2 regions of the Halomonas sp. SL1 genome follow, and region 2 is predicted to be linked to the other one. Evidence: riboswitches for the same ligand, from Rfam matches in the RefSeq annotation. Region 2 holds a riboswitch; the other holds the start of a gene.
The links. Region 2 has a riboswitch for cobalamin ahead of C9J49_RS03420 (TonB-dependent receptor domain-containing protein). Riboswitches for the same ligand answer to the same signal wherever they lie in the genome.
Positions count from the first base shown of each region.

Region 1 (7,677 bases), on a different contig from region 2:
GGTCACCGCCTGGTTGACCTGCTCGATGCCCGCCGACTGTTCCTGAGAGGCGGCGGAGATCTCGGCCATCAGGTCGTTGACGCGCTGTGCGCTGGTGCGGATCTCGCCCATCGCGCGGTCGGCCTGGTCGACCAGTTCGGCGCCGTCGTTGACGTGGCCCACCGAGCCTTCGATCAGCGTCTTGATCTCGCTGGCCGCCTCGGCGCTGCGGCTGGCGAGATTGCGCACCTCGCTGGCCACCACCGCGAAACCGCGGCCCTGTTCGCCGGCACGGGCGGCCTCCACGGAGGCGTTGAGGGCCAGCAGGTTGGTCTGGAAGGCGATGTCGTCGATCATCGAGATGATGTCGGCCACCTTGCGCGAGCTGTCGCGGATCTCGCCCATGGTGGTGACCACGCGGCCGATCACGTCCTGACCCTTTTCCACCGAGCTGGTGGTCTCGTCCGAGAGGGTATTGGCCTGGGTGGCGTTGTCGGCGTTCTGGCGCACGGTGGCGGTCAGCTCCTCCATGCTGGAGGCGGTTTCCGCCAGCGAGGCGGCCTGCTGCTCGGTGCGCGATGACAGGTCGTTGTTGCCGCTGGCGATCTCGCTGGCGCCCTGGTCGATGGCTTCCCCGGCCTGGCGGATGCGGGTGATCGTGGCGGCGAGCTCGAGTCGCATGCGCTCGATGGCATACATCAGACTGTGGCGGTCGTCATCGCGCAGGGGAGTGGCGTGCGTCAGGTCGCCCTCGGCGATGCGCTCCACGACGCGCTCGGCCTCGCTCGGCTCGCCGCCCAGGGTGCGATACACGCTGCGGATGACCACCAGGAAGGCGGCGGTCAGGAAGCCGCCGGCAATCAGCAGCACCAGGGCATACTGGCCCAGCTTGCCGAGGAAGGCCGCCTGGATGTCGTGGGTATAGACGCCGGCGGCGATGTTCCAGCCCCAGGGCGCGAAGCGCTCGACGTAGCTCAGCTTGGGAAACAGCGTATCGCTGCTGGCGTCGCGTGAGGCGTAGGGCAGGTAGCCGCCGCCGTCGCGGGCGAGAGCCGCCAGCTCGCGGTACACCCCGACCCCGTTGGGGTCCTCGTAGGACGACATGTTCGTACCCGGATCACGGCGAGGGTGATAGATCAGGCGCGAATCCGCGTCGAAGACGAAGACGTAGTTGTCCCGGGCGTCGCCGAAGCGGATCGCATCCAGCGCTGCGTAGGCCCGTGTCTTCGCCTCATCCTCGCTCAGCTCGCCGGTCTCGACCCGTGTCGCGTAGCCTTCGAGCAGGGTATCCACCATGCCGATGGTGTTGGAAAGGGAATGCTGGCGTTCCTCGAACATCGTGGTCCGGCTCTGCCAGGCCATGCTGATCACGATGCCGATCATCACCAGCCACATCAGTCCCAGCGTCAGCCACAGCTTGCGCTTGAGGGGCCATGGCCGGTGTGCCTGGGAGGTGCGGGCGCCCTGCGATACGGCGGGGGCCTGGCTCGCGTCGAGGCGAGCGCTTGTGGTCAGACTCGTCATGGAGCTTTCTTATCCTGCGATAATCATTGATAGGAAGAGGGGCGGTTATTGGACGTGTTATGACCAGGCATTATCGGCCTCGGCCCGCCGGGCTTTAGCGCGGCCAGAGGTTTGCCCCGTCGATCCTGGGTATGACGGGGAGGGAGGAGAGGGAAATAGAGGGAAGGGGAAGAGAGGAGGGTAAAGCCGCGACAGCGCGCATACGCCGTCGCGGGGAAGGCCCGGCACCTGGCGGTCAGATGTCCGTAACGCGTTGTGAGAGGATGTCGAGGAAGCGCTGTCGCGCGGTGGCCGGGAGTGCCTCGGGCAGATCGGCCTCGGTCGCCGGTCGGTCGCCGACCTGGATCAACATGACCATGCCCATGGTGTAGTGCGGCGAGCACTTGATCCCCCAGATGCCTTCGGCCTCCAGTGTGACCTCGATGGCTTCGTCGATATTGCCGATGAAGGCCTGGCCGCCTTCGGGCACCATGCCGTCGATGGTCGCCGCGTTGTGCCCCGGGGCGGCGTCGACGAACGTCACAGTGTCGCCGGGTTGCACGTGCAGGTAGCCGGGCTCGAAGGGCATCGGCCCGGTGGCGTTGCGGTTCAGCATCTTCACGGTGTGCGTCTCGGCCATCGCGGAGAAGGGCAGCAGGCTCAGCAGCAGGATCAGGCGTTTCAGCATGGTATTGCTCGATATCGTAGTGGATCGGTGGTGCGGGCGGCGGTTCACGGCGAGAGCTCGAAGTCGGCCAGTCGGTCGGTCAGTCGCTCCAGGGCGAAGATCGCCCGGATCGAGGGATCCATGGCATGGGCATCGATCTCGACGATGCGGTCGTTGCGCACGGCCGGCATTTCACGGGTGACCGGGTCCGTGTCGAGGAACTCACGCTTGACGGTGATATCGTCGGCTGGAAGGCGACGTCTATCCATCCGCGCCGCGGCGATGAAGGAGGGATGGCCGCGGGCGATGGTCTCCCAGCCGACGGTGGGCCATTCCTCCTCGGAGGCGATGACGTTGGTGATGCCGAGCGTGGCCATCATCCAGCCCGGCACGCCGTTGGCCCCGGCGACGTAGGGGGCGATGGCCAGGTCGGCGGAGGAGTACCAGAACACGCCGCGGATATCCTTCGGCAGCGCCATTGCCCGAGCCCGCTCCTTGGCGGCCTCCTCGCGTGCGCGAAGATCGGCGATCACCTCGTCGCCGCGCGCCGAGACGTCGAAGATCCTGGCCAGCGTCGCGATGCCGTCATAGAGCAGCTCGGGGTCGAACGGGGTCGTGCGGGTGCCGTCGAGGCTGTTCCGATTGTGCTTGCCGACACAGTCGGTCGGCATGACCCAGCTGGGAATGGCGATGTCATCGAACATCTCGGGGGTGCCGACGGCGCCCTGGGGGCCGATCATCCACTGGTAGGCCGTCACCACCAGGTCCGGGTGCTGGCCGACCACGCTTTCATAGCTCGGCGCATTGTTCGACAGCCGCGTCACGTCGGCATCGACCTCGGTGAAGCGGTCGAGTACGGGGTTGACCCATAGTGCCGTGCCAACGACCTTCTCGGAAAGGCCCAGCAGGTAGAGGATCTCGGTGGTGGCCTGGCCGACGCTGACGACCCGTTCGGGCGGCCGTTCGACGGTGATTTCGTGGCCGCAGCTCGATAGCGTGAGGGGATACTCGGTGGCGGCCAGGGCCGTCTGCCCCAGGCAAAGGCTCGCGGCGATTGCCGTGGTCATTCTCAACATCATGTACATTCCCGTGCATGATGAGCGGACGACCGGGGCGCCCACCAGGCGGACCATCCCCCTGGTGCGGGTACCGCCCAAGCCGACCCGCTCGGTTAGTCGATAGGGGTCGGCAGGTCTCCTGACTGACGGGTCATCGCTAGCTCACCTTCCCGAACGCTGCGTTCAGTGGCGTCATCGAGCCTCGCTAACCGCCTACAGTTGCGGGGGCAGTTCCGTTTCGCGCGGGTATCGCGGCGGATTCCCTCTTAGGTTCCCTGAGGAACACCGACCCGGCCAGTCTAGAGCGCGGAGGTGCACGACGCCATCTTCCTTCCAGGGCGGCGCTGCAGCCTTCGTGACCGATGCGGCGTTCGTGCCCGCGGAGTGCGCTAGTCGTCCGTCGGCGGCTCGGCCGTCAGCGCCGCGCGGAAGAGCTCGCCGATGCGCGTCCGGCTTCTGGCGTACCAGGCTTCGTCCTTGATCACCGCGCCGCCGGCGTTGAGCGGATGGGTGGGCAGGTGCAAACGCATGTCGATGCCGCTGTCGGCATGGGTGGCGACCCCCTGCATGGCGCTGTGGCGTGACGGGCCGTAGGGAATGTAGCGCGTCAGTGCCGCCTGGCGCTCGCTGGCGGTGGCGAAGCGGATGAAGCGCCGTGCCGCCTCGGGGTGCGAGGAGTGGCGCGGGATCGCCCACACCTCGTGCTCCTGGACCTGGCCGTCCCAGAGGATGGCGATCGGCGCGTCGCGATGGGCCATGGCATCGAAGAAGCGCCCGTTGTAGCCCGAGGCCATGGCCACTTCGCCGTCGAGCAGCAGCTCGACCGGCGTGCTGCCGGTCTCCCACCAGCGCAGTTCCTCGAGCCCCGCCAGCCGGGCGAAGGCCAGCGACAGGCCGCGGCGGGTGCTGAGCAGCCGGTACAGCTCCTCGCGGGGCACGCCGTAGGACAGCAGGGCCCATTCGAGATTGACCGAGGGCGTGCGCTGCAGCGCCCGAGGGCCGGGGAAACGATGCTGGTCGAACAGGTCGGCGATCTCGGTGGGGCGCCGGCCGGGGAAGGCGTCGGTGCGGTAGGCGACCACGGTGGCGAACACCGAGTGGGTCAGGCTGCAGTCGCCGAAGGCGCCGTCGATGAAGTCGCGGCGGGCGGGCGTGCCGTCCGGCGCCGGGGCGGCGAGATCGGCCGGCAGGGGTTCGAGCAGCCCCGCCTCGCAGGCCGCCATGGCCTCGCTGCGGGTCATGTCGATGACGTCCCAGGGCACGTTCTGCTCGGCCACCGCGCGGCGCAGCGCCGCCAGCCCGCCGTCGTAGCGTTCCACCGCGACCGGGATGCCGGTGGCCTCGGTGAAGGGGGCGAACAGCGCGCGTCGCTGGGCGCGCTCGTAGGCGCCGCCCCAGCTCAGCACCGTCAGCGGCCCGGTGCCGGTCGCAGGGCTCGTCTGGCCTGTCTGACCCGGCGCCATGCCGCCTGCGGCGAGGCCGGACAGCAGCGCCATCACGGCCAGTATTCGTCTAGCCCGCACCGTGCTCCTCCTTTCGTAGCTCGTCGCTGTAGCGCAGGAAGGCCCGGGCGATGCTCGACTCATAGACCACGCCGTGGAAGACGTCGTCCTCGTCGACCACGGCGATGGCCTCGCCGGTCATCTCCTGCAGCTGACGCATGGCGGCCCAGATCGAGGCCTCGGGCCCCAGCACCGGACGCGGCGTGGCCGGGCAGTCGGCGATGGGGGCGTCGCCCCGGTCCTGCTCGCGCATCACCTCCAGGTCGGCCAGCGTCAGGCTGCCGCGGTAGCGGCCGTCGGCGTCGACCCGATAGGCCTCGCCGTGGCCCGCCTGACCCAGGGCGTGAATGGCCGCCGTGACCGTGGTCTCGGGACGCAGCGTCACGCCCTCCTGGCTGAGCAGGTCGCCCAGTCGGGCGTCCTCCAGCACCGCCCGGCCGCGGCCGGAGGACAGGTCCAGCCCCCGGGCCGTCAGCTGGATGTCGAACAGCGAGCGGCCGAACAGCTGGGCGGCGATGGGGCTGGCCAGGGTCACGCTGGCCAGCGCCGCGGTGGTCAGCGCGTAGCTGCCGGTGAGCTCGAAGACGATCAGCAGGCTGGTCAGCGGCGCGCCAATCACCGGGGCGGTGACCGCCACCATGCCGCAGATGGCATAGAAGACGAAGGTGTCCTGGGCGGCTCCGGCCAGGCCTATCAGGGTGCCGCACAGCGCCCCGAACAGGGTGCCGATTACCAGCGCCGGGCTGAACACGCCGCCGCCGAAGCCCATCCCCAGGCACAGCGCCGTGGCGGCCAGCTTGAGCCCCATCACCACCGCGAGCTCCACGCTCCCGAAGGCGCCGGCGATGGTGGCGAAGCGCAGCGTCTCCTGGCCCATGCCGAGGATATCGGGCACCCACAGCGCGGTCACGCCGAGCCCGGCGCCGGCCAGCGCCGGGCGCAGCGGGGCGGCCAGCGGCAGGCGCCGGGCCAGCCGGCCGACGCCGAGGATGGCGTGCATGTAAGCCCCGGCTACCAGCGCACCGAGTCCGCCGATGACGAGAAACACGCCGAACTCCCAGGGGCGGGGGATGGCGAGCTGCTCGACGTGGAAGAGCGCGCCGCGGTCCAGCACCTCGGCGGCGATCACATGGCCGACCAGCGCGGCGGCCGCCACCGGGGCGAAGGCGCGCAGGGCGTAGTGGCGCAGTACCACCTCGTGGGCGAAGACGATGCCGGCGAGCGGGGCGTTGAAGGCGGTGGCGATGGCCGCGGCCACGCCGCAGGCGATGGTGATGTTGTCCTCGGAGCGGCCCAGCCGCAGCAGGCGGGCGCCCGCCGAGCCGAGGCTGGCGCCCATGTGGACCAGCGGCCCGTACTGGCCCACCGACGCGCCGGCGCCCAGCGACACCAACCCCGACAGCGCGGACAGTGCCCCGGCGCGTGGCGGCAGGCGGCCGCGGCGGGTCTGCACGGCGGCGATGGCGTCGGCGGGCGTATGGGGGCGGCCCTCGGGAATGGCGCGATGCAGCTGGCCGACGATCAGCCCGCCCAGCGTCGGCACCAGCACCGTGGCCACGGCCAGCCACTCGGGGTGGGCGAACATCATGCGCCCGCGTGGCGACACCAGCAGCAGGTCATTGAGCCATACCACGGCGCCGACGAAGCCCACGGCGAGCAGCGCCGCCAGGCCGCCGGTCACGCCGCCCAGCGCCACCAGCCCCAGAAAGCGCAGCACGCCCCGCGCGCCGCGGCCCTCGACTTTCCCTGTATCCGCTCGGGTCATGTTGAAGGTGTAGGCGCTGGGGCGTGGATGGTCCACTCGCCGCGCGTTTGGGCATGGCATTGGGGGAGGGGCCGGCCGACGGGGCACTACACTGAAGAAGCCAGGCGAGACGTCATCGGAGGGCCATGCAATGAGCGAACATCACACGGGCGGCTGCTTCTGCGGCGTCGTCCAGGTCGAGGTCGAGGGCAAGCCGGAGGCCATGGGCTATTGCCACTGCGAGTCCTGCCGGCACTGGTCGGCGGGCCCGGTCAACGCCTTCACGCTATGGAAGCCGGAGGCGGTGCGCATCACTCGGGGGGAAGACGCCCTGGAGAGCTTCGAGAAGACCCGCGCCAGCCGACGCCGCTGGTGCCGCCACTGCGGCGGGCACGTGCTGACCGAGCATCCCGGCATGGGGCTGGTCGACGTCTATGCGGCGCTGCTGCCCGATCTGGACTTCACGCCTCAGCTGCACGTGCACTACCAGGAATCGGTGCTGCGCATCCCCGACGGGCTGCCCAAGATGAAGGACGTGCCGGCCGAGCTCGGCGGTTCCGGGGAGACGCTGGAGGAATAGGACGGGCCGAACGGCTTGAAAAGAACGCGGGGCCCGATGGGCCCCGCGTCGTGATCGGACAGGCGTCGGGCCCGGCTCAGTCCATCGAGGTGGCGCCGATGCGGTGAATGCTGAGGTCGGCACCGTCGAATTCCTCTTCCTCGCTCAGGCGCAGGCCGGCCACCTTGGCGATCGCGCCATAGACCACCAGGGCGCCGATCACGGCGACGGCCACGCCGGCCAGTGAGCCGATCAGCTGAGCCATCAGGCTGACGCCGCCCAGGCCGCCCAGCCACGATTGTCCGAAGATACCGGCGGCGATGCCGCCCCACACGCCGCACACCCCGTGCAGCGGCCACACGCCCAGCACGTCGTCGAGCCGCTCGACGCGGTTCTGCGCCCACTCGAAGAGCACCACGAACAGCGCGCCGGAGACGCCGCCGGTGATCAGTGCACCGATCGGGTGCATCAGGTCGGAACCGGCGCATACCGCTACCAGGCCGGCCAGCGGACCGTTGTGAATGAAGCCCGGGTCCTTCCTGCCCAGCACCATGGCCACCAGGATGCCGCCGACCATGGCCATCAGACTGTTGACCGCCACCAGGCCGCTGATGCCGTCCAGTGTCTGGGCCGACATCACGTTGAAGCCGAACCAGCCGATGGTC
Region 1 is NZ_PYUQ02000019.1:20,614-28,290, reverse strand. Features, by position in the region: gene C9J49_RS12720 (methyl-accepting chemotaxis protein) at 1-1,503, opposite strand, end outside; gene C9J49_RS12715 (pseudoazurin) at 1,739-2,170, opposite strand; gene C9J49_RS12710 (ABC transporter substrate-binding protein) at 2,215-3,216, opposite strand; cobalamin riboswitch at 3,319-3,512, opposite strand; gene C9J49_RS12705 (ABC transporter substrate-binding protein) at 3,597-4,730, opposite strand; gene C9J49_RS12700 (chloride channel protein) at 4,720-6,510, opposite strand; gene C9J49_RS12695 (GFA family protein) at 6,605-7,033, shown strand; gene C9J49_RS12690 (ammonium transporter) at 7,110-7,677, opposite strand, start outside.
Region 1: another riboswitch for cobalamin. It lies ahead of C9J49_RS12710 (ABC transporter substrate-binding protein); the one in region 2 lies ahead of C9J49_RS03420 (TonB-dependent receptor domain-containing protein).

Region 2 (7,677 bases):
ACGATCGGGCGCGCCGGGCCATCGCCGCCAACGACGGCGTGGCGCCGGCGCGGGTGCTGGTCACCAACGGCGGCATCGAGGCGATCCATCTCGCCGCCGCCCGGCATGCCGGCGGCCGGGCGCTGGTGATCGAGCCGACCTTCTGCGAGTACGCCCTGGCCTGCGCTCGGCACGGTCTTTCCGTCGAGCGGCTGGGACTGGCGATGCCCGAGTTCCGGCTCGATCTCGACGCCGCCGAGGCCGCCCTGGCCGGCGTCGACGTGGCCTTCCTGTGCCGGCCCAACAACCCCAGCGGCACCCTGGTGCCCCGCGCCGACGTCGAGCGCCTGCTGGCCCGGGCCGACCAGACCGGTACCACCCTGGTGGTGGACGAGGCCTTCGTCGACTTCACCGAGCATGAAGAACGGCTGACGCCGCTGCTCGAGCGTTCACCGAACCTGCTGCTGCTGCGCTCGCTGACCAAGCTGTTCGACGTGCCGGGGCTTCGGCTCGGCTACCTGCTCGGCGCCCCCGAGGCCGTCGCGCGGCTGGCCGATTTGCAGATGCCGTGGAGCGTCAACGCCCTGGCCCTGGGGCTGGCGGCGCCGCTGCTCGCCGACGAGGACTATCTGGCCCGCACCCGGGCCTGGCTCGCCGCCGAGCGCGATCTTCCCGAGCGTGCGCGCGCGCTGGGCTACACGGTGCCGGAGACCCACGCCAACTTCCTGCTGCTGCGCGGCGGAGAGGACGCCGAGGACGCGGGGGCGCTGTTCGCCTTCCTTCTCGAGCGCGGCCTCCTGGCCCGCCATACCCACGGCTTCCCCGGTCTCGACGGCGCCTGGCTGCGCCTGGCGCTGCGCGGCCGCGACGACAATGTCCGGTTGCTCGAGGCCCTGGCGGCATGGCGGCGGCCATGATCGCCTTCGTCTCCGGCGGGGCGCGCTCCGGCAAGAGCGGCGTGGCCGAGGCGCTGGTCGACGAGTGGCAGTCGGCCCGCGGCGGCGCGCGCTTCTATCTCGCCACTGCCACCGCTCGGGCCGGCGACGACGAGATGGCCGCCCGCATCGCTCGCCACCGTCGCGAGCGCGGCGACGGCTGGCTGACCCTGGAGCCGCCGCTGGCCTTCGCCGAGGCGCTCGCCGCGATGCCCCCGGGCAGCACGGTGCTGCTCGACTGCCTGACCCTGTGGGCCAGCCGGGTGATGTTCGAGGCCGGGCTCTCGCAGGCCGAGGGCCGGGCGATGCTGGCGGCCGGGCTCGACGAGGCCCGCCGCCGCGACCTCGCCCTGGTGGTGGTCTCCAACGACCTCAACGAGGAACTGCCGCCCCGCGACGCCCTGGTGTGGCGCTATCTGGCCTTCCTGCAGGCCCTGCATCGCGATCTGGCCGCGGCCTCGAATCGCGTGATCGAGGTGGTGGCGGGCCGCGCCATCGACTGGAAAGGAGGCGATTCATGAAGGACGCGGGCTTCGGCGTGCTGCTGGCCATCCAGTTCCTGACCCGGCTGCCGGTGACGCTTGCCTGCCCCTGGACGCCGGCCACCCGGCGCTGGGCGGCGCGGGCCTATCCGCTGGTGGGTGCGCTGGTGGGGGTGATCGTGGCCGCCGCCGGCACGCTGCTCGAGGGCCTGCTGCCTCTGCCGCTGCTGACGCTTTTGCTGCTCAGCCTGTGGGTGGCGCTGACCGGCGGGCTGCACCTCGACGGCCTGATGGACCTGGCCGACGCGCTCGGCAGCAACGCTCCGCTCGAGAAGCGCTGGGCGATCATGAAGGACCCGCAGGTCGGCAGTTTCGGCATGCTGGCGCTGGTCTTCCAGCTGGCCTGGAAGGCGGCACTGCTGTGGGCGCTGCTGGCGGCCGGGGCGAGCCCCTGGTGGCTGGTGCCGGTGGTGGCGCTGGGCCGGCTGGCCGCGGTCGGCCTGCTGGTGAGCCAGCCCGCCGCCCGCGCCGAGGGCCTGGCCCACGCCTGGCAGCAGAGTCTCGGTCGGCGCGACCTGGTGCTGGCCGCGCTGCCGGCGCTGGCGTGTCTGGTTTTCGTGCCCGGGCTGGCTTGGCTGCTGGTCGGCCTGGCGGGCTTCGTCATCATCTACGGCCGGGCGGTGCGCCGGGCCTTCGGCGGCATCAATGGCGACATCGTCGGCGCCGCCATCGAGGGAGGAGAACTATGGCTGCTGCTGATCGCCTGGAGCTGGTGGTCGTTCGTCATGGCCTGACGAGCTGGAACCGTGAGCGCCGCTACCAGGGCCATCGCGACATTCCGCTGCTGCTGCCGGACGCCGAGGCGGACCTCGACAGGCTGCGCGAGGCGCTGGCCGACGTCGCCTTCGACGCCGTGCACTGCAGCGACCTGACCCGCTGCCGCCAGACCCTGGCCCACGTGCTGGAAGGTCGGGAAAGCGGCGCACCGCGCCTCGATGCCCGGCTACGCGAGCTGGCCTTCGGCGACTACGAGGGGCGGACCTGGGCCGAGCTCAAGGACGATCCCGACTATCGTGCCTGGGTCGACAGCCAGGGGCGGCTGGCCACGCCCGGCGGCGAGTCCGCCGACGATCTGTGGGCGCGGCTTTCGGCCTGGCTCGAGGAGGTGATGGCCGAGGCGCGGAAGGCGGGCCATCGCCGCGTGCTGGCGGTCAGCCATGGCGGCGCCATTCGCGAGCTGCGTCGGCGTCTGGAAGACGCGGACTTCTGGGACGGCGTGGTCGGCCAGGCCCAGGGGCGGCGTTTCACGTTCACATTCGAGGAGGACGGCTGGTCATGCAGCTCTTCATCGGCGGTGCCTGCGCCGGCAAGCGCGATCTCGTAGCGGCGCGCTTCCCCGACGCCGGCTGGGCTCGGATCGACGAGCTGGGGCTCGACGGCCGCGAGCATGACCTGCGCCCGGGCGCGGTGCGGGTGCTGACCGGCTGGACGCGCTGGCTGGAAAACGCGCTGGCCACGGAGCCCGACGATGACCGGCTGCGCGCGCGGCTGGTCGCGTCGCTCGACGCGCTGAAAGAGGCCGAGCGGGAGGCGAGGGGAGAGATCGTGCTGATCCTGCCCGAGATGGGCCGCGGCATCGTGCCCATGGACGCGGCGGACCGACGCCTGCGCGATCTGGCCGGCTGGCTGGCACAGGATGCCGCCGCCCGCGCCGAATCGGTCTGGTATGTGCGCCATGGGTTGGCGCGGAGATTGTGAGGGCCTTGCTCCGGCCCCAGAGACATCACTCGGGGCTTTCCCGGCGACAGGTCTCTGAGGGGCGCTGTGAACCCATCCCGGGGCGCTACTTTTGCCATCCATGGCAAAAACCCCCTCTACGACCTGTCCCCGGCGCCCCTCACCTCGTGCCAACATCTCCATGCCGCGTTGACGCCCCGGTAGGCGATTGCTAGCTTACGCCGCACTCTCGGGTGACCCGCCAGTCTGTCCTGTCGGCAGGCGCAACAGGCCCCGACAAGAAGGGCGAGGGTAAACGGGAAGTCGGTGATCCAGTCCGACGCTGCCCCCGCAACGGTGATCGAGTCACGCACCGCCACATGCCACTGTGCCACGCACGGGAAGGCGGCGGTGTGGAGGCGCACAGGCGCCTCGCTCGTCAGCCCGGAGACCGGCCCGAGAGCCAGCGCCGCAATGGGCGAGACAGCCCGCGGCTGGATAAAAACCGATACGCCGTGCGGGTGAGCACGGTGAGCAAGGACTCCCATGAACAAGCCCTATCCCTCCCGCGGCCTGGCGTTTGCCCTGGCCGCGCTGCCGCTGGCCGTCCAGGCCCAGGGCGAGGCCGCCGATGACGCCGCCGCCGAGACCCTCAACCCGCTGGTGGTGACCGCCGCTCTGGCGCCGCGCACCGCCGACGAGAGCCTGGCCTCGGTCACCGTGATCGACGAGGACCAGCTGCGCCGTCAGGACCCGACGGACATTACCGATGCGCTGCGCGCCCAGCCCGGCGTCGACGTGACCTCCAGCGGCGGCTTCGGCAAGACCACCAGCGTCTACCTGCGTGGCACCGGCAGCGAGTCCACGCCGCTGATGATCGACGGTATCCGGCTGCGCTCCGCCACCGCTGGCGGCCCGGCCTGGCAGTTTCTCGAGCCGCGCATGTTCGAGCGCGTCGAGATCGTGCGTGGCCCCCGCGGCAGCCTCTACGGCGCCGACGCCGTGGGCGGCGTGGTCCAGCTGTTCACCCCCGAGGGCGAGGGCGAGCCGGCCCCGCGCATCACGCTCGGCGGCGGCAGCTTCGATACCCGCCGTGCCAGTGCCTCGCTGTCCGGCAGCGAGGGGGGCACCCGCTACTATGTGGCCGCCAGCCGACTGGAGAGCGACGGCTACGAGATCGTCGACGGCGAGGGCGACAAGGGCTACGACAACACCACCGGTCTGATGCGCCTCTCGCACACCTTCGCCGGCGGCGCCGAGCTGGGCGTGCTGGCGCTGCGGGCGCGCGGCAATACCGAGTTCGATGCCTTCGGCACTCCCGCCGATACCGATTACGTGCAGCAGGTGGCCGGCGTCTACGGCGAGCTGCCGATCACCGAGACCTGGTCCAGCCGCCTGACGCTGAGCGAGGCGAGGGACAAGCAGGCAACGCCGCTGTATGGCAGTGTCTTCGATACCCAGGCGCAGACGGCACGCTGGGAAAATACCCTGGACCTGGGGCCGCACCAGCTGGTCGTCGGCGGAGAATACCGTGAGGAAGAGGTCAACGACAGCGAGACCGGAAGCGGGGCTTTTTCGGTGGAGAGTCGCGACAACACGGCCGTCTTTACCCAGGCGCTGATGGATTTCTCGCCGCTGACCGTCCAGGCCTCGCTGCGCCACGACGACAACGAGGCCTACGGCGAGGAGACGACCGGCAGCCTGGCGCTGGGTGTCGCCCTCGACGATATCCATACCCTGCGGGCCAGCTATGGCACCGCCTTCCGCGCGCCGACGTTCAACGACCTCTACTATCCGTTCGATGGCTTCTTCGTAGGCAATCCGGATCTCGACCCGGAAACCTCGGAGACCTATGAGCTGGGCATCCGGGGCCAGCTCGGCCGCGGATTCTGGGACCTGGCGGTCTACCAGAGCGACATCGACGACCTGATCACCAATGTCGACAGCGACGGCGATGGCTTCGTCGATACCACGGACAACGTCGACCGGGCCCGGATTCGCGGCGTGGAAGTCGCCACCGGCGCCGACGTTGAGGACTGGACGCTGCGCGCCGCCCTGACCTACGTCGACCCCGAGAACCGCGAGACCGGCAAGCGTCTGCAGCATCGTGCCTCGCGCAGCCTGCGCTTCGACGCCGACCGCGCGCTGGGCGACTGGACGCTGGGCGGCTCGGTGATCGCCCAGGACCATCGCTATGCGGATGAGGCCAACGAACAGCGCCTCGGCGGCTTCGCCACCCTCGACCTGCGCGCCGGCTGGAATTTCGCCCCGGGCTGGTCGACGCGCCTGACGCTGGAGAACCTGCTCGACAAGCAGTACCAGACGGTCGGTGGCTACAACAGCCCGGGCCGCGCGGCCTTTGTCAGCGTGAGCTTCGGCGGCTGATGCCGATCCGGCGACACCCGGCGCGGTGGGCCGTCGTGGCCATGCTGTGGCTGACGGCGGGGCTGTCTTTCGTGCAGGCCCAGGCCGATGAGCCGATCTGCGTCACCGACGACGCCGAGCGCGAGATGTGCCTGGACGCGCCGGCGACGCGCATCGTGGCGCTCTCGCCGGGCGTCACCGAGCTGCTGTTCGCCGCCGGTGCCGGCGAGCGGGTGGTGGGAGCGGTCAGCTTCAGCGACTATCCCGCCGCGGCCAAAGGCCTGCCCCGGGTCGGCAGCTACGACCGCCTCGACCTCGAGGCGCTGCTGGCCCTCGATCCCGACCTGATCGTGGCCTGGGCCGGCGGCAATCCCCGCGAGCAGGTCGAGCGCCTGGCCGCGCTCGGTCTGCCGGTCTATTTCTCCGACGCCGGCGACTTCGGCGCCATCGCCTCGAGCCTCGAGCGCCTGGGCGCGATGGCCGGCAGCGAGGCAGAAGGCCGGACCGCGGCGGAAAGGCTGCTCGGCGAGGTGGCCGAGCTGCGCGACCGCTACGCCGACGCCGCCCCGGTGTCGGTCTTCTACCAGGTCTGGGACGAGCCGCTGATGACGGTCAACGGCGAGCACTGGATCAGCCGGGCGCTGTCGCTGTGCGGCGGCGAGAACCCGTTCGCCGACGAGTCGCCGCTGGTGCCGCGCATCGGCCGCGAGGCGGTGCTGGCCCGCGATCCCGAGGCGATCATCACCGGCGGCATGGGCAAGGCCGATTCCCGCTGGCTCGAGGCCTGGCGCGACTTTCCCGAGCTGACCGCGGTGCGCCGAGACAACCTGTTCTTCGTCGACCCGGACCTGGTGCAGCGTGCCACGCCGCGGCTGGTCGAGGGCACCCGGGCGCTGTGCGCTCACCTGGAGACGGCCCGTGAGCGGCGCTAGGTTGCGAGGTCTGTCGCCCGGCCTGTCGCCACGGTGGCGCCATCCGCTGGTATGGCTGGCGCTGGCCGCGCTGCTGTCACAGGGCCTGGCGCTGGCGCTCGGCAGCGTGGCGATCGGCCCGGGCGAGCTCGTCCAGGTGCTGACCGGCGGCGGCGAGGCGCTGCATCGCACTCTGGTGCTGGAGCTGCGCCTGCCCCGGGCGCTGGCGGCCTTCGGCACCGGCGCGCTGCTGGCCATGGCCGGCGCGCTGATGCAGATCCTGCTGCGCAACCCGCTGGCCGATCCCTACGTGCTGGGGCTCTCCGGCGGGGCCTCGGTGGCGGCGCTCGCCGCCATGCTGGCCGGGCTCGGCGCCGCCCTGGTGGGCGGCGCGGCCTTCGCCGGAGCGCTGGCCTCAACGCTGATCGTGTTCGGCCTGGCCCATGGCGGCGGCAGCTGGACGCCGACTCGGCTGCTGCTCACCGGGGTGGTGATGGCCTCGGGCTGGGGCGCGCTGATCAGCTTCCTGCTGGCGGTCAGCCCGGTGGAGCGCCTGCCCGGCATGCTCTACTGGCTGATGGGCGACCTGGCCTACGCGGGCAGCCCCTGGCCGGTGCTGGTGATGGCCGCGGCCGTGCTGGCCGTGGTGCTGCCGCTGGGCCGCACGCTCAACGTGCTGGCCCGGGGCGGGCTGCAGGCCGCCGCGCTGGGCGTGGCGGTGCGGCCGCTGGAGTGGGCCCTCTACCTGCTGGCGAGCCTGGTCACCGCGGTGGCGGTGACCACCGCCGGCAGCGTCGGCTTCGTCGGCCTGATGGTGCCGCACATGCTGCGTCTGCGGCTCGGCAACGACCAGCGGCGCATCCTGCCGGCGAGTCTGCTGGCCGGCGGCACCCTGCTGACCCTGGCCGATACCCTGGCGCGTACTCTTATCGCCCCGCAGCAGCTGCCGGTGGGCGTGATCACCGCGCTGATCGGGGTGCCGACCTTCCTCTTCCTGCTGCAGCGGAGCCGGCGATGACGGGCCCGGCGGCGAAGGGGCGGATGGCGAAGGGGCTGGAAGCGACAGGCCTGGTGATCGACGTGCCGGGGCGGCCGGATGGCCGGGCGCTCGATCTCGCCATCGAGCCTGGCCAGCGCTGGGGCGTGCTCGGGCCCAACGGCGCCGGCAAGACCACGCTGCTGCATACCCTGGCCGGGCTCCGGCCGCCGCGGGCGGGGGAAGTGCGCCTCGACGGGCGCGGGCTGTCGCACTGGCGGCGCCGCGCGCTGGCCCGACGGCTGGGGGTGGTG
Region 2 is NZ_PYUQ02000009.1:19,962-27,638, forward strand. Features, by position in the region: gene cobD (threonine-phosphate decarboxylase CobD) at 1-896, shown strand, start outside; gene C9J49_RS03400 (bifunctional adenosylcobinamide kinase/adenosylcobinamide-phosphate guanylyltransferase) at 893-1,435, shown strand; gene cobS (adenosylcobinamide-GDP ribazoletransferase) at 1,432-2,190, shown strand; gene C9J49_RS03410 (histidine phosphatase family protein) at 2,142-2,780, shown strand; gene C9J49_RS03415 (bifunctional adenosylcobinamide kinase/adenosylcobinamide-phosphate guanylyltransferase) at 2,732-3,154, shown strand; cobalamin riboswitch at 3,403-3,569, shown strand; gene C9J49_RS03420 (TonB-dependent receptor domain-containing protein) at 3,659-5,497, shown strand; gene C9J49_RS03425 (cobalamin-binding protein) at 5,539-6,408, shown strand; gene C9J49_RS03430 (iron ABC transporter permease) at 6,395-7,405, shown strand; gene C9J49_RS03435 (ABC transporter ATP-binding protein) at 7,429-7,677, shown strand, end outside.